DNA from 3 places in the Nocardioides hankookensis genome. Region 3 is predicted to be linked to each of the others. Evidence: predicted binding sites of a transcription regulator. Region 3 holds the regulator's gene; each other region holds the start of a gene.
The links. The regulator LexA, encoded in region 3, represses DNA repair genes until DNA is damaged. The targets are predictions, from matches to a motif close to TCGAACANNTGTTCGA.
Positions count from the first base shown of each region.

Region 1: ACFPYL_RS07405 (HNH endonuclease signature motif containing protein) is a predicted target of LexA. The motif match lies at 2,822-2,837, and genes of this name have one in related genera.
Region 2: ACFPYL_RS19645 (HNH endonuclease signature motif containing protein) is a predicted target of LexA. The motif match lies at 3,069-3,084, and genes of this name have one in related genera.

Region 1 is NZ_JBHSRJ010000004.1:209,109-214,622, forward strand. Features, by position in the region: gene ACFPYL_RS07390 (fumarate reductase/succinate dehydrogenase flavoprotein subunit) at 1-1,210, shown strand, start outside; gene ACFPYL_RS07395 (succinate dehydrogenase/fumarate reductase iron-sulfur subunit) at 1,224-2,000, shown strand; gene ACFPYL_RS07400 (hypothetical protein) at 2,011-2,154, opposite strand; gene ACFPYL_RS07405 (HNH endonuclease signature motif containing protein) at 2,449-2,691, opposite strand; gene ACFPYL_RS07410 (methylmalonyl-CoA mutase family protein) at 4,106-5,514, shown strand, end outside.
Region 2 is NZ_JBHSRJ010000009.1:41,713-47,226, forward strand. Features, by position in the region: gene ACFPYL_RS19635 (ATP-binding protein) at 1-739, shown strand, start outside; gene leuA (2-isopropylmalate synthase) at 714-2,447, opposite strand; gene ACFPYL_RS19645 (HNH endonuclease signature motif containing protein) at 3,103-4,347, shown strand; gene ACFPYL_RS19650 (carboxymuconolactone decarboxylase family protein) at 4,497-5,093, shown strand; gene ACFPYL_RS19655 (RNA polymerase sigma-70 factor) at 5,096-5,514, shown strand, end outside.
Region 3 is NZ_JBHSRJ010000009.1:844,056-849,569, forward strand. Features, by position in the region: gene ACFPYL_RS23710 (SigB/SigF/SigG family RNA polymerase sigma factor) at 1-346, shown strand, start outside; gene ACFPYL_RS23715 (ATP-binding protein) at 364-1,305, opposite strand; gene ACFPYL_RS23720 (hypothetical protein) at 1,397-1,753, shown strand; gene ACFPYL_RS23725 (DUF3052 domain-containing protein) at 1,750-2,169, opposite strand; gene ACFPYL_RS23730 (LysM peptidoglycan-binding domain-containing protein) at 2,289-2,639, opposite strand; gene lexA (transcriptional repressor LexA) at 2,897-3,616, shown strand; gene ACFPYL_RS23740 (phosphatase PAP2 family protein) at 3,727-4,560, shown strand; gene ACFPYL_RS23745 (alkaline phosphatase D family protein) at 4,570-5,514, shown strand, end outside.

The DNA.
Region 1 (5,514 bases), on a different contig from region 3:
CGGCATCGGCAAGTCCTTCAAGGTCACCTCGAACTCGTGGGAGTACACCGGTGACGGCCACGCGCTCGCGATGCGCGCGGGTGCGGCGCTGATCAACATGGAGTTCGTGCAGTTCCACCCGACCGGCATGGTGTGGCCACCGTCGGTGAAGGGGCTGCTGGTCACGGAGTCGGTGCGCGGCGACGGCGGCATCCTCAAGAACTCCGAGGGCAAGCGCTTCATGTTCGACTACATCCCGGAGTTCTTCAAGGCAGAGACGGCCGACACGATCGAGGAGGCCGACCGCTGGTACGACGACAAGAAGAACAACCGGCGTCCTCCCGAGCTGCTGCCCCGGGACGAGGTGGCCCGGGCCATCAACTCCGAGATCAAGGCCGGTCGAGGGACGCCGCACGGTGGCATCTACCTCGACATCGCCTCCCGTCGTACGCCGGAGTTCATCCGCAAGCGGCTGCCGTCGATGTACCACCAGTTCAAGGAGCTGGCCGACGTCGACATCACGGCCGAGCCGATGGAGATCGGGCCGACCTGCCACTACGTGATGGGCGGCGTCGAGGTGGACGCCGACACCCAGGAGAGCGCGGTCACCGGGCTGTACGCCGTGGGGGAGTGCTCCGGCGGCATGCACGGCTCCAACCGGCTCGGCGGCAACTCGCTGGGCGACCTGCTGGTCTTCGGCAAGCGCGCCGGCGAGGCGGCCTCGGCGTACACCGCCTCGCTGGGCGACGCCCGGCCCGCGGTCTCCGAGGACGACGTGAAGGCCGCGCAGGCGAGTGCGCTGGCGCCGTTCGAGGTCGAGGGCGGGGAGAACCCGTACACGATCCAGCACGACCTGCAGCAGTCCATGAACGACCTGGTCGGCATCATCCGCACGGCGTCGGAGCTCGAGGAGTCGCTGCGCGAGATCGAGGTCTTCAAGGAGCGCGCCAAGGGGATGGTCGTCGAGGGGCACCGGCAGTACAACCCCGGCTGGCACCTCGCGCTCGACCTGCGCAACATGCTGATCGTGAGTGAGTGCATCGCCAAGGCGGCGCTCGCCCGCGAGGAGTCGCGGGGTGGTCACACGCGTGACGACTTCCCCAAGACCGACGCCGAGGTGTGGGGCAAGAAGAACCTCGTGGTCACGCTCAACGCCGCCGGTGATGGCGTGGACCTCGCCGAGAAGCCGCTCCCGGTGATGCCGGACGAGCTCAAGAAGTACTTCGAGTAAGGGAGTCACCGACATGGGCTACGACCTGAAGATGCGCATCTGGCGCGGCGACCAGAGCGGCGGCGACCTCGGCGACTACACCGTCGAGGTGTCCGAGGGCGAGGTCGTCCTCGACGCCCTCCACCGGGTGCAGGCAACCCAGGCCGGCGACCTCGCGATCCGCTGGAACTGCAAGGCCGGCAAGTGCGGGTCCTGCTCCGCCGAGATCAACGGCCGCCCCCGGCTGCTCTGCATGACCCGCTTGTCCGACTTCGAGCCGACCGAGACGATCACGGTCACGCCGATGCGGACCTTCCCGGTGATCCGCGACCTGGTCACCGACGTCTCGTTCAACTACGAGAAGGCCAAGGAGCTGCCGTACGCCGAGCTCCCGCCGCGCGACCCCGACGGCAAGCGCCGGATGGCGCAGATCGACGTCGAGCGGGGCCAGGAGTTCCGCAAGTGCATCGAGTGCTTCCTGTGCCAGGACACCTGCCACGTCGTGCGCGACCACGAGGAGAACAAGCCGGCCTTCGCCGGGCCGCGGTTCTTCCTCCGGTACGCCGAGCTCGACATGCACCCCCTCGACACCCACGACCGCCGCGCGCTCGCCCAGGGCGCGGCCGGCCTCGGGATGTGCAACATCACCAAGTGCTGCACCGAGGTGTGCCCGGAGGGCATCAAGATCACCGACAACGCGATCATCCCGATGAAGGAGCGCGTGGTCGACCGCAAGTACGACCCGCTGGTGTGGCTCGGCAACAAGATCGGCATCCGCAACAAGGACTACGACGGCCGCACCGAGGTCTAGCCGGTCGGCCTCAGCTCAACAGGCTCACGAACGCCCGCGACGCGACGTACGTCGCCCCGCCGAGTGCTGCCGCGACGAGGGCCGTCACCAGCACGATGGTGAGGAACGCGCGCAACGCGGCGCTCCGCTTGGTCTGCTCACTGACGACGGACATGGGTGCTCCCTCCCGAGGGGTCCTGACACCACTAAGGACGCACCTGCCGTGCCCCGCGTTGCCCCGCTCAGGTCACGACCTGGTCACGGTTGTCAGGACGCCGGATGAACGCAGCGCCGCGGTCCGTGGTGGTCGCCGTGGGTGACGCGAGGGACGGGATACGTGGTCACCGTTCGCTGTGGTTGCGGGGGCGATTTCCAGTGGCTGGTCGGCCTGCGGGTCCGCTCGGGTCGACCGTTGTGGCCCGGGTAGGCATGGGAGTGGCCCCACCGGCCGTGGTCGGTGGGGCGGTGGTCAGCGGGTTCGTCGCCGTCGGTGGTCGTCGAAGGCGACGGGGTGGGTCTTGCCCTTCGGGCTGGTCCAGAGGAACGCCGTGCGGGAGGTGCGGTGGTAGGTCCAGCCGCCGAAGGTCTTGACCCGGTGGTGGAACCGGCACAACGGCGCCAGGTTCGAGCTGGTGGTCTTCCCGCCCTGGTTGTAGGGCTGGATGTGGTCGAGGTCGCAACCCCGGGCTTCCTTGTTGCAGTGCGGGAACACGCACGTCGGCGTGACGAGGATGGCTTGTTCGCGTTGCCGGTCCGTGGGGGTGTACCGGTCGACGGTGATCTCCTCGGACAGGTCCAACACGGGCCGGAGCGAGACCTTCGTGCCTTGCTGGGTGCACCACTCGAACAGCTGCTCGATGGTGGCGTAGAGCAGGTGTGCGCCTTCGACCGTCACGATGCCGTGGGCTTCGTCGGGCTGGTGGTGGGCATAGATCACCACCTCCCGCGGGACCGCTGCGTCGCCGCCGAGCTGTCCGGCGGCCATGGCGCGGCGGATGTCCAGGTCCAGCTCGGGGTGGTCGGTGAGGAGGGCGTGGGCGCCGGCCTTGATCTGTGCCTCGAGCGCGAGGGCGTCGGTGTAGTCCAGAAGCCCGGACACGGGGACGAGTCCGTCGTTGAGGTGGGTGACGGTGAGACCGATGTCGAGGTGCTGGTCGCGGGACCTATCCAGGCGTACGCCTTCGGCGTGCTCGGGGTCTGCTTCGGCAGCGGCGGTCTCGACCGCGTTCTCGACCTTGACCCAGGAGCACGCCTCGAGGACCGGGGCGAGGTCCCGGTCCACGCTGGCGGCGGCGATGGGGTCGAGGCGGCGGGTGCGGTCGGTGACCCGACGCACCTTCCACACCGCGACCTCACCGGCCATCGCACGCGCCCAGATCCGGGGGAGTCGGTACTTGGCTTCCAGGGCGGCACCGAGGAACGCCCGGCCCTGGTGAGCGGTCATCCCACACGCGGCGGCGAACTCGGCGACCGCGAACTCGCTCATGCCGGGGGCGCCTTCGCCGGCCAGGGCGATCGGTTGGTCGCCGAACATCACCAGCTCACCCAGCTCGTCGACCACCGCGTCCTCCACCGGTGCCGGGTGCGCTTCGGCCCACCGGGCGGCGAGCTCGAACTTCTTCGCTGCGGCGAGTCGTTCGGCGAGGTCGGCCTCGGTCGCGCACGCCAACAGGTCCCGCAGCTGCGGGTCCTGGGTCCGGGTGCGTCGAGCCATGCTCGATCCTACCACGATTCGAACACATGTGCGAGTCGTGCTTGCGAAGAGTTTCGACGAGCTCTACCAGTAGCGGGGTGGTGGTTTCGAGGCTCGCTGCGCTCGCACCTCAACCACCGTGTGCCGGGAAGCGGCCCCAATCACGAGCCTGCGGAATCCGCAGCGCAGGGGGACCGTCTGCGGGGTGGTGGTTTCGACGCTCGCTGCGCTCGCACCTCAACCACCGTGTGCCGGGAAGCGGCCCCGGCCACGAGCCCGACGTGCCCGTGTAGGAAGCCTGTCGGCGCGCGGGCTGTGGTGGTTTCGAGGCTCGCTGCGCTCGCACCTCAACCACCGGCGCCGGGCAGGCGTAGAAAGCCGAAAAGGTCACACTCTGTAGCCGACGTCACGCGGCGCTCCTATCGTTCGCTGCATGACTGTCGAGGGTGGGCTGGACGAGCCCGAGGAGCTGGAGCCTGCGCAGGGCTCGCTCGACCTGGCGGACCCGGCGGACACCTGGACGGTGGCCGACTGGGAGCGCGAGGCCGCGGCCGTGCTGCGCAAGGGCAAGCGGCTCACGGACGACGACGCCGACGACGCGGTGTGGGACAAGCTCACCCGTAGGACGCTCGACGACATCGGTGTCTGCCCGCTCGGGACGCCCGACCAGCTGATCGGGCTCGAGACCACGGGTCGTCCGACCCGGCAGGGCGACTGGGACGTGCGGGCCTACCTCGACGGCCGGGACGCGAAGGCCGCCAACGACGAGGCGCTCGTCGACCTCGACGGCGGCGTGACGAGCCTGTGGCTGCGCGTCGACGCCGACACCGACCTCGGCACGCTCCTCGACCGGGTGCTCCTCGACCTGGCGCCGGTCGTGCTCGACGGCGCCGACCCGGCGGCGTTCGCGGCCTACCTCGAGGGTCGCGAGCTGCACCCCGAGACCAACCTCGGCGTCGCCGCGGAGGACGCCACCATCGAGGTCGCGAAGCAGGCCCAGCGCCTCGAGGTCCGCGGCTTCGTCGTCGACGCCACCCGGGTCCACGACCGGGGCGCCTCGGACGCGCAGGAGCTCGGCTGGTCGATGGCCGTGGGAGCGACGTACCTCCGCACCCTGACCGCGGCCGGGCTGGGCGTCGACGAGGCGGCGAGCCTCGTCGAGTTCCGGTACGCCGCCACCGACGAGCAGTTCCCGACGATCGCCAAGCTGCGGGCCGCCCGCCGCCTGTGGGCGCGGGTGCTGGAGATGTCCCAGGGCGCGGGGGAGATGCGGCTGCACGCCGTGACGAGCCGGCCGATGATGAGCAAGTACGACCCCTGGGTCAACATGCTGCGCACCACCGTCGCGGCATTCGCCTCCGGCGTCGGCGGCGCCGACAGCGTGACGGTGCTGCCCTTCGACAGCCCGCTCGGCCGCCCCGACGCGTTCGGCCGCCGGATCGCCCGCAACACCAGCCACCTCCTCATCGACGAGTCGCACGTCGCGCACGTGGCCGACCCGGCCGGTGGCTCGTACGCCGTCGAGAAGCTCACCGACGACCTGGCCCGCGCCGGGTGGGAGGTCCTCGGGCGCCTCGACGACGCGTCCGACGCCGAGGCCGCCCTGGACGCCGAGATCGCCGCGACCGTCGAGAAGCGTGAGCGCGAGGTCGCGACGCGCAAGCGGCCGATCACCGGCCTGACCGAGTTCCCCCACCTCGGCGAGGCGCTGCCGGAGCGGGAGGCGAGCGACGACTGGGACGCCGTCCGCTCCTATGGCGCCAGCTTCGAGGCGCTCCGCGACGAGCCCGCGACGACCACGGTGCACCTGGCCACGATCGGCACCGTCGCGCAGCACACCGC
Region 2 (5,514 bases), 800 kb from region 3:
GGCCCTCGAGAAGGAGCGGCTCGCGGTCCAGCGGATGAAGGACCTCGACGAGGCCAAGAACGAGTTCGTCTCGACGGTGAGCCACGAGCTGCGCACCCCCGTGACGAGCATCGTGGGCTACACCGAGATGCTCGAGGACGGCACCCTGGTCGAGCCGGCGCCGGAGCAGCGGCCGCTGCTGCAGAGCATCGCGCGCAACGGCCAGCGGTTGATCCTGCTCTGCGACGACCTGCTGACGCTGAGCGGCATCGACTCCGGCGCCGCCCGCTGGGAGCGCAACGCCGTCGACCTCTCGGCGATCCTGGTCGGCGCCGAGGACGCCCTGCGCGCGCAGCTCGCCGGCCGCGACCTCGAGGTGGTCGTGATGTCGACCGACGGCCCGATCCCGGTGCTCGGCGACAAGGTGCAGCTCGAGCGGGCGCTGACGAACCTGCTCAGCAACGCCATCAAGTTCACCGAGGACGGCGGCCGCATCGAGGTCTCCGCCAAGGTCCACGAGGGCGAGGCGTGGCTGACCGTCAGCGACACCGGCATCGGCGTGCCGCTCGAGGAGCAGGAGGGCCTCTTCCAGCGGTTCTTCCGGTCGTCCTCGGCTCAGCAGCGCGCCATCCAGGGCACCGGGCTGGGGCTGTCGATCGTCGCTGCGATCGTCGCCACCCACGGCGGTGAGATCGACGTGCGGTCCGCCCACCTCGAGGGCACGACCTTCACGATCAGGTTGCCGCTGGCGCGCGGTTGACCGCGCTGATGACCGCCTTGAGGGATGCCGTCACGATGTTCGCGTCCACGCCGACGCCCCAGTAGACCTGGTCGCGCACGAGGCACTCGACGTACGCCGCCGCGAGCGCGTCGCCACCGGCGGAGAGCGCGTGCTCGGCGTAGTCGAGGACCCGCACGTCCCAGCCTCCTCCGTCCGGCTGGGTGGGCAGCTCGTTGATCGCGTTGACGAACGCCGCGATCGGGCCGTTGCCCTCGCCGTGGAGCGACCGGAGCTCGCCGTCGACGTACACGTTGACGTCGAGGGCGTCCTTCTGGCCGGCGGCCGAGGAGGTGTGCACGGAGTTGAGCTTGAGCGGGGTCTCGCGGGTGAGGTACTCCGACGAGAAGACGTCCCAGATCGCCTCCGGCGTCATCTCGCCGCCCTCGGTGTCGGTGCGCTCCTGGATGACCCGGCTGAACTCGATCTGAGCGCGCCGCGGCAGGTCGAGCTTGTGCTCGGCCTTGAGGATGTAGGCGACGCCGCCCTTGCCGGACTGGCTGTTGACCCGGATCACGGCCTCGTAGGTGCGGCCGACGTCCTTCGGGTCGATCGGCAGGTACGGCGCCTCCCACGGCAGCGAGCCGACGGGCACGTCCTGCTCGGCGGCCTGGCGGTCGAGGTCCTCGAGGCCCTTCTTGATGGCGTCCTGGTGGGAGCCGGAGAAGGCTGTGTAGACGAGGTCGCCGGCGTACGGGTGCCGCGGGTGGACCGGCAGCTGGGTGCAGTACTCGACCTTGCGGCGGACCTCGTCGATGTCGGAGAAGTCGACCATCGGGTCGACGCCCTGGCTGAAGAGGTTCATGCCGAGGGTGACCAGGTCGACGTTGCCGGTGCGCTCGCCGTGCCCGAAGAGGCAGCCCTCGACGCGGTCGGCGCCGGCCATCATCGCGAGCTCGGTCGCGGCGACCGCCGTACCTCGGTCGTTGTGGGGGTGCAGCGAGATGACGGTGTTCTCGCGCCGGGTCAGCTGGCGGCCGAACCACTCGATCTGGTCGGCGTACACGTTGGGCGTCGCGGACTCGACCGTCGCGGGCAGGTTGAGGATGATCTCGCGGCCGTCCTCGGGCTGCCAGACGTCACTCACGGCCTCGCAGACCTCGAGGGAGAACGGCAGCTCGGTGCTGGTGAAGATCTCGGGGCTGTACTCGTAGCCGATGACGGTCATGTCGAGCTGGGCCTCGCCGTGCTTCATGACGAGCTCGGTGCCGCGCACCGCGATGTCCTTGATCTCGTCCTTGCTGGCCCGGAAGACCACACGGCGGAAGAGCGGGGCGACCGCGTTGTAGAGGTGGATGTTGGCCCGGGGTACGCCGACCAGCGACTGCACGCTGCGCTCGATCAGGTCCTCGCGCGCCTGGGTGAGCACCGAGATCGTCACGTCGTCGGGGATGTGGTCACCCTCGATGAGCTGGCGGACGAACGCGAAGTCGGTCTCGCTCGCGCTCGGGAAGCCGACCTCGATCTCCTTGTAGCCCATCTTCACGAGGAGCTCGAACATCGTCATCTTGCGCGCCGGGCTCATCGGGTCGATGAGCGCCTGGTTGCCGTCGCGCAGGTCGGTGGACAGCCACCGCGGCGCCTCGGTGATCACCTTCGACGGCCAGGTGCGGTCGGGCAGGTCGATCGGGGGGAACGCGCGGTAGCGCTCGAACGGCATGCCGCTCGGCTTCTGCTGGGGAATGGTCATGGGGTCCTCGCTTCTGAGTGGCGGGGCCGGCGCACGCTCTCACTCCGCAGCGAGGGGGTCCGGCTCTGGCTCAGACCTCGCTGCGGCAGCGAAGGAGGAGGCTGCGCATCGTCATGATGACCCCACCCTAGCCCACGACGCCCCACGGCGGGCCGCGTCTCAGAACGTACGGCGGCCTTCGGGCACGCGGTGGTTGAGGTGCGAGCGGAGCGAGCCTCGAAACCACCACCCCGGGCTTGATCACCGTTGCCTGCGGGTTCGCTCGGATCGGCCGCCGACAGGCTTCCTACACGGGTAAGGCCGGCGGTGGGCTCCGGCCGCTTCCCGGCACACGGTGGTTGAGGTGCGAGCGCAGAGCCTCGAAACCACCACCCCGCGGTCGGTCACCGTTGCCTGCGGGTCCGCTCGGGTTGGCCGCCGACAGGCTTCCTACACGGGCACGTCGGGCTCGTGGCCGGGGCCGCTTCCCGGCACACGGTGGTTGAGGTGCGAGCGCAGCGAACCTCGAAACCACTACCCCGCAGACGATCTCCCTGCGCTGCGGATCCCGCGGGCTCGTGGTTGGGCCGCATCCCGGGCTGCGGGTCCGCGGAAGTTGGCAGAATTGATGGCAATCTTTGCTCGCACATCTGTTCGAATCGTGGTAAGATCGAGCATGGCTCGACGCACCCGGACCCAGGACCCGCAGTTGCGGGACCTGTTGGCGTGCGCGACCGAGGCCGACCTCGCCGAACGACTCGCCGCAGCGAAGAAGTTCGAGCTCGCCGCCCGGTGGGCCGAAGCGCACCCGGCACCGGTCGAAGACAGCCCGGTCGACGAGCTGGGTGAGCTGGTGATGTTCGGCGACCAACCGATCGCCCTGGCCGGCGAGGGTGCACCCGGGATGAGCGAGTTCGCGGTCGCGGAGTTCGCCGCCGCGGTCGGGATGACGGCGTACCAGGGTCGGGCTTTCCTGGGTGCCGCGTTGGAGGCGAAGTACCGGCTCCCGAAGATCTGGGCGCGTGCGATGGCTGGTGAGGTCGCGGTGTGGAAGGTGCGTCGGGTCACCGACCGCACCCGCCGCCTCGACCCCATCGCCGCGGCTCACGTGGACGGTGAGCTGGCACCCGTGCTGGGGTCGTGCTCGTGGGTGGCGGTCGAGAACGCGGTCGAGACCGCTGCTGCGGAGGCGGACCCCGAGCACGCCGAAGGGGTACGGCTGGACCGGACCCAGTCCCAGCACCTCGACATCGGTCTCACCGTCACCCACCTCAACGACGGCCTCGTCCCCATCAGCGGACTCCTGGACTACACCGACGCCCTCGCGCTCGAGGCACAGATCAAGGCCGGCGCCCACGCCCTCCTGGTCGTGCACCCCGAGCTCGACCTCGACATGCGCCGTGCCATGGCCGCCGGACAGCTCGGCGGCGACGCAGCGGTCCCGCGTGAGGTGGTGATCTATGCCCACCACCAGCCCGACGAGGCCCACGGCATCGTGACGGTCGAAGGTGGTCACCTGCCCTACGCGACCATCGAGCAGCTGTCTGAGTGGTGCACCCAGCAAGGCACGAAGGTGTCGGTCCGGCCGGTGTTGGACCTGTCCGAGGAGATCAGCACCGACGCCTACGCGCCGACCGCCCGACAGCGAGAACAAGCGATCCTCACCACGCCGACGTGCGTGTTCCCGCACTGCAGCAAGACCGCCAGGGGCTGCGACCTCGACCACATCACCGCCTACAGCCAGGGCGGCAGAACCACGTCATGGAACCTCGCACCGCTGTGCCGCTACCACCACCGGGTCAAGACCTTCGGCGGCTGGACCTACCACCGCACCAGCCGCACCGGCTTCCTGTGGACCACCCCGAAGGGCCGCACCCACCCCGTCGACTTCGACGACCACCGACGGCGACGAACCCGCTGACCCCCACCCCACCGGCCACGGCCGGTGGGGCCACAGTCACGCCCCCGGAGTACGGCCGGGACCACCACGAACCGCGGCGCTGGGCGCATGTCACAACTCCGGGTCGGGCGGCGTCTTGATGGCGTACCGAACCCACCGAGGAGGACGAGATGACCGGAACGACCCGCATCCCCGTGGCCGAGATCACCGGCTTCAAGGGCATGCTCATCAAGCGCTTCGCCAAGAAGACGCTCGGACAGTTGCCGACGTCGATCGGGGTGTACTGGCACCACCAGAAGGTGCTCATGGACATGGCCGCAGTCGGCGGCAAGGTCAAGAAGTGGGACGCGTGCGACGAGCAGCTCAAGTCGTTCGCGCACATGGCGGTCGCCTCGCGCGTCGGGTGCACGTGGTGCCTCGACTTCAACTACTTCGAGGCGCACAACCAGGACCTCGACATGGTGAAGGCGCGCGAGATCCCGCGGTGGCGGGAGTCCGACGTGTTCTCGCCACTGGAGCGCGAGGTGCTCGCGTACGCCGAGGCCATGACGGAGGTCGAGCCCACGGTGACCGACGAGATGGTGGCGTCCCTGCGTGCCGCGCTCGGCGACGCCGCGGTGATCGAGCTGACGGCGGTGGTCGCGTTCGCCAACTTCACGACCCGCGCCAACGTCGCGCTCGGCATCGAGTCCGACGGCTTCGCGGCGGCGTGCGGCCTCGCACCGATGGCCCAGCCGACGACACCGCGAGTGGTCCTAGGGTCGTGAGCGTGACCGAGGACCCGTTCGTCGCCCACCGGGGCCTGCTGTTCACGATGGCCTACGAGCTGCTGGGCTCGGCGGCGGAGGCCGAGGACGTCGTGCAGGAGACCTGGATCCGCTGGGACGCCCTCGGCGAGGCGGCCCGGGACGAGGTCGTGGCGTCGCGTGCGTTCCTGGTGCGCATGGTCACCCGGAAGGCGCTGGACAGGCTGCGGGCGAACTCGCGCCGCCGGGAGCAGTACGTCGGTGAGTGGTTGCCCGAGCCGGTGCTCACGGCACCGGACGTCGCGGACGACGTCGAGCTCGCCGAGAGCGTCTCGTTCGCGATGCTCACCGTGCTCGAGACGCTGAACCCGACCGAGCGTGCCGTCTTCGTGCTGCGCGAGGTCTTCGACGTGCCGTACGCCGAGATCGCCGATGCCCTCGA
Region 3 (5,514 bases):
CCTCGGCATCGAGGTCGAGGCGGTGGTCGAGGCGCTCGGGGCGAGCGGCTGCTTCGCCCCGGCCTCGCTCGACGCGCCCGTGGGCGCCGACGAGGAGACGCTGACCCAGCGGCTCGGCGGCGACGACCACGGCTTCGACGTCGCCGAGGCCCGCGCCGTGCTGGCCCCGCTGCTGGCCCGGCTCACCCCGCGGGAGCGCACGATCGTGGAGCTGCGCTTCTTCCAGGGCCGCACCCAGTCGGAGATCGGCCGCGAGATCGGCGTGACCCAGATGCAGGTGTCCCGCCTGCTGACCCGGCTGATGGCCCGGATGCGCGAGGAGCTGACCGTCGCGCACGCCGCCTGACGCCACGCCGGGCACAGCTAGGACGCGGCCGACCGGGCCCCGTCGGGCAGGTCGAGCACGAACCACGAGGTCGTCCCCACGTCGTCGCGCTCGGAGCCCCAGCTGTCGGCGAGCGCGTCCACCAGCACCAGGCCGCGGCCGAAGACCCGCATCGGGTCGTCGTCCTCGACCGGCTCGGCGGCCGAGCCGGCTCCGCCGTGGTCGCGCACGGACACCGTCAGCATGCCGTCGTCGAGGCTGATCGTGAGCTCGCTGGTGGCGTCGGCGTGGATGACGGCGTTGGTGACGATCTCCGAGAGGCAGAGCTCCGCGGTGTCGACCGGGTCGTCCTCGACCCCCCACCCCGCGAGCGTGGCCCGCAGGAACCTCCGGGCGGCACTGGCGGCCCGGGGATCGCTCTCGAGCGCGAGCGAGGCCGATCGCACCGAGGCGTCGACCTCGGCCCGACCCGTGGCCACCGGGGTCGCGACGCCGCGCGCCCGCACCCGTCGTACGGCGTCGCCGGCCTGCCGCGCGAGCGTGGTCAGCACCTCGCGCTGCTCGCCGCCGAAGTCCTGCCGGCGGTCGTAGTAGACGAGCAGGCCACCGAGCGGCGTCGTCACGCCCGGCAGCGGGTACGCCGCCAGCGCCTGCGTGCCGGCATCGACCTGGGCGGCGACGAGACCGGCGTACCGACCGGCGAAGGAGTCGAGGTCGCCGAAGACCGCCGTGCCGGAGCGCACCACCCCGGTCAGCGGGACGTCGTCGTAGGCGTCGATGTGGCACCAGTCGGCACGAGCCCCGGCCGGGGAGGCCGGCAGGAAGCGGAGCCGGCGACCGCCGCCCTCGACCAGGGCGACCCCGACCGCGCGTACGTCGGGCAGGGCGAGCAGCTCGCGCACGAGCGACCGCGCGACCGCATCGACGTCGGCCGCGCTGGCAAGACCGACGGGAACCGAACCCTCGCGGTAGTCCCCCACGCTCGACAGCGTAGATCAAGCCTCCGGGTACCGTGGGGCGTCGCGACCGGTCAGGGTCGATCGGCCACAATGGCCCCGTGAGGCGGGGTCAGTGACGGGTGCGACCGGGGGCAAGCGGGCGGGGTCGCGCCGCGGACCGCGCAAGAAGACCACGTCCCGCCCGGCCCTGCTCGCGCTGGCGCTCGGCATCACGTTGTCGGTGGTGGCGTGGGGCTACCTCGTGTACGCCGCCGTCGACTTCGGCTCCACGGCACGCGGCGGCGACTCCCAGGCGTGGATCTTCCTGGCGATCGCCTCGATCGGCGCGGTCGCATGCCTCTTCTTCGGTCTGATGCTCGTCGCCCGGCTGCTGCGCCGTCTCGGCATCACCAAGCCCCCGACATCGACCGAGGCTCCCGACGAGCCGGATGGACCCCGGCCGATCGGCGGGCGGCGCGCGGCGCGCTAGTCCGGGCGCTCACGGTCCGCGAGGCGGCGCACGAACTTCAGGCCCGACCAGGTGTCGTCGATCGCCGCGACCTTCACGTCGACCCACCCGAGGCGCAGCCCGAGCTCGCGCACGGCGTTGTCGTCGAGGTCGCTCGCGATGCCGAGCTGGCGTCGGGCCGCCTTCTTCGGCCAGCAGGTCCACACCATCCCGGCGGTCACGGTCCGCTCGAACACCGCTGGCAACCGGGCCTCGAGATCGGCCAGCCGGGTCTGGAAGGTGAGGGTGACGTCGAGGCCGGAGGCTGGCAGCCGGCCTACGACGCGCGCCGCGGTCTCGCCGAGCTCGAAGCCCTCCGGTGCACGGTCGAGCAGGACGAGGTGCTCGTCCTTGATCCCCAGCTTGCGCACCAGCGGGGTGCCCGAGTAGCCGGCCATGCCGGAAGCGTAGGGGTCGAAATGCCGCGAGGGGCGGAGCCTGTCGGCTCCGCCCCTCGTCTTCCCCGGTCCGTCGAGCGGGGTCGAATCGCTCGACGAGATCTGTGTGGTCGTCCGAGTCAGTCGACCGGGATCAGCAGGCGCTGGCCGGCGATGAGCATGCCGGAGTCGAGCGCGTTGAGCTTCTGGATGCGGTCGATCATCGCGTCGACGTCGCCGTCGTCGGCGGCCGCGGAGGCGATGTCCCACAGGGTGTCGCCGGTGCCGACGAGCACCACCGCGGTGGGCTCGGGTGTGCCGGCGTGGTCGGTGGCCACGGAGCCGGAGGCGACGACGATGCCGACGGCGAGGGCCACCAGCAGACCGAGGAGCACGACCACGACGCGGCCGCGGCGGGTCAGCCGGACAGTGCTGCGCGGCCGGGCGGCGGGCTTCGAGTGGAACATCTGGTCGATCGTCATGGTGCTCATGTGCTTGGCTCCTGGGGGAAGTGGCCTTCTCGATGACACCAGTTCTAGAGGGAGCCACCGACAGTCGCTCCGCAGCTGTCTGGACCGCCGTCTCGATCAGGTGTTCGATCGAACGTGTGTACGACGTTAGAGCACCTGTTCGAACGACGCAAGGCCCCGGGCGAACATTTGTTCGAGCCGTTCCGAGGCGGCGGAGCCCGACACGCCCGTTCGAACAAATGTTTGAACCCGGCGGCCGGGATGGCTAGCGTGGGCCCATGGCCAAGAAGATGGATACGGTGCGCGAGCTGCCCGACGGGCCGGCCGATGCCACCGGGCTCACCCCGCGCCAGCAGCGCGTCCTGCAGACGATCAAGGACTCGATCGAGAAGCGGGGCTACCCGCCCAGCATGCGCGAGATCGGCGAAGCGGTGGGGCTCACCAGCTCCTCGAGCGTCGCCCACCAGCTGAAGGTGCTCGAGGAGAAGGGCTACCTCAAGCGCGACCCCAACCGGCCGCGCGCCCTCGAGGTGTTCCTCCCCGAGGTGATGGCGGCCCGGCGCTCGCTCGGCAGCGCCGACGAGTCGACCACCGACGAGACCGGGATCGGCGACACCGTCCCGGCCGCGTCGTACGTCCCCCTGGTCGGCCGGATCGCCGCCGGCGGGCCCATCCTGGCCGAGGAGACGTACGACGAGGTCTTCCCGCTGCCGCGGCAGCTGGTCGGCGAGGGCGAGCTGTTCCTGCTCGAGGTCTCCGGCGACTCGATGGTCGAGGCGGCCATCTGCGACGGCGACTACGTGGTCATCCGCAAGGAGCAGACCGCCGAGAACGGCGAGATCGTCGCGGCGCTCCTCGACGGCGAGGCCACGGTCAAGACCCTGCAGCGCAAGGACGGAAAGGTGTGGCTCCTGCCGCACAACCCGAACTACGATCCCATCGACGGCACCCACGCCACCATCTTGGGAAAGGTGACGGCGGTGCTGCGCAGGGTTTGATCGCTCGTGAATTTCTGGCTTCCCCTGGGAATCCCCTGATCCGACCCTGACGTTGGTAACAGGGGAGGATCCCTGATGGCACGGGAGGGCCGATGGAAGACGCTGGTGCTGTGACGACGGCACCTGCGCTTGCACGCGAACGGACGGTCCCCGGCTGGGCCCGCGCCCTTCTGGAGCTGCTGCTGATCCTCGCGCTCTGGGTCTTCTACAGCCTGGCCCGACTGCTGGCCAACACCAGCATGCAGCCGGCTCTCGACCGGGCCAACGACCTGCTGCACATCGAGGACCTCCTCGGGATCAGCTGGGAGGTCCCGCTCAACCAGCTCTTCACCGACCACCGCGTGGTCGGCCTCATCGGCAGCTACTGGTACGCGTCGCTGCACTACGTCGTCACCGCGGCCGTGCTGATCTGGCTCTGGCGCCTGGGCGCCGACCGCTACGGGCCGGCCCGGCGTGCGCTGGTGATCGGCACGCTGCTCGGCCTGGCGGCGTACCTGATGATGCCGACGGCGCCGCCGCGCTTCATCAGCGGGTACGTCGACGTGCTCAGCCTGCACGCGGCCGACGGCTGGTGGGGCGGCGACGCCTCGGCACCGCGCGGGCTCGGCGGGCTGACCAACGAGCTGGCGGCGTTCCCCTCCCTGCATGCCGGCTGGTCGCTGTGGGTGGCGCTGGCGCTGCAGGTCTACGCGACCCGCAAGTGGGTGCGCGTGCTGGGCTGGGCGTACGCCGTCGGCACCGCGATCGTCATCGTCGGCACCGGCAACCACTGGGTGATCGACGCCCTGGTCGGCTGGCTGGTCATCCTGGTCGGCTGGGCGGCCGCCCGCGCGATCGGCCGGATCCCGCTGCCGTCGCTGTGGCCGGCACGACTCAGACGAACGTCGGATGAACTCTCGGCGCTCGCGCCCGCGTCACGTGAGGAGCCGCCGGTCGTTGGGTAGGTCGTGACCATGCCGATCACCCCAGACCGCCTCTCGCTGCGCCGACGCACCGTGCTCGCGTCCGGCACCGTGGGTGCCGCCGGTGCTGCCGCCGTCAGCACCACCGACGCCGAGGCGGCCCCCGCGCGCCCCGGCCACCGCCGCTTCCGGCACGGGGTCGCCTCGGGCGACCCGCTCCCCCGCGCCGTGCTGATCTGGACCCGGGTCACCCCGACCCCGGCCAGCACCCCCGGATCCGGCAAGGGCCCGCGGGTCAAGGTCACCTGGGAGGTCGCCACCGACCGCCGCTTCCGCCACGTCGTACGCCGCGGGACGTTCGCCACCGGCCCGAGCCGCGACCACACGGTCAAGGTCGACGTGACCGGGCTCGACCCGGCGACCTGGTACCACTACCGCTTCCACCTGGCCGGCCAGACCAGCCGGGTCGGCCGCACCCGTACGGCGCCGGCGCCCGAGGCCACTCCCCGGCACCTGCGGTTCGGCGTCGTCTCGTGCGCCAACCTCCAGGCGGGGTGGTTCAGCGCCTACCGCGGGCTGGCCGACCGCGACGACCTGCACGCCGTCATCCACCTCGGCGACTACCTCTACGAGTACGGCCCCGGCCAGTACGGCTACGGGTCCGACGACCGCGACATCCGCTCCCACGTGCCCGCGCACGAGATGGTCTCGCTGCCCGACTACCGCCAGCGGCACGCGCAGTACAAGCAGGACCCCGACCTCCAGGACCTGCACGCGAAGTACCCCTGGATCATCACCTGGGACGACCACGAGGTCGCCAACGACCAGTGGAAGGACGGGGCCGAGAACCACAACCCCGACCTCGGCGAGGGCGACTACCACCGCCGCCGTGCTCGTGCGCACCGTGCGTACGACGAGTGGATGCCGGTGCGCCTCGACGGCACCGCCCGGCTCGGCGACGGCGACCGGCTCTTCCGGCGGTTCCGCTTCGGCACG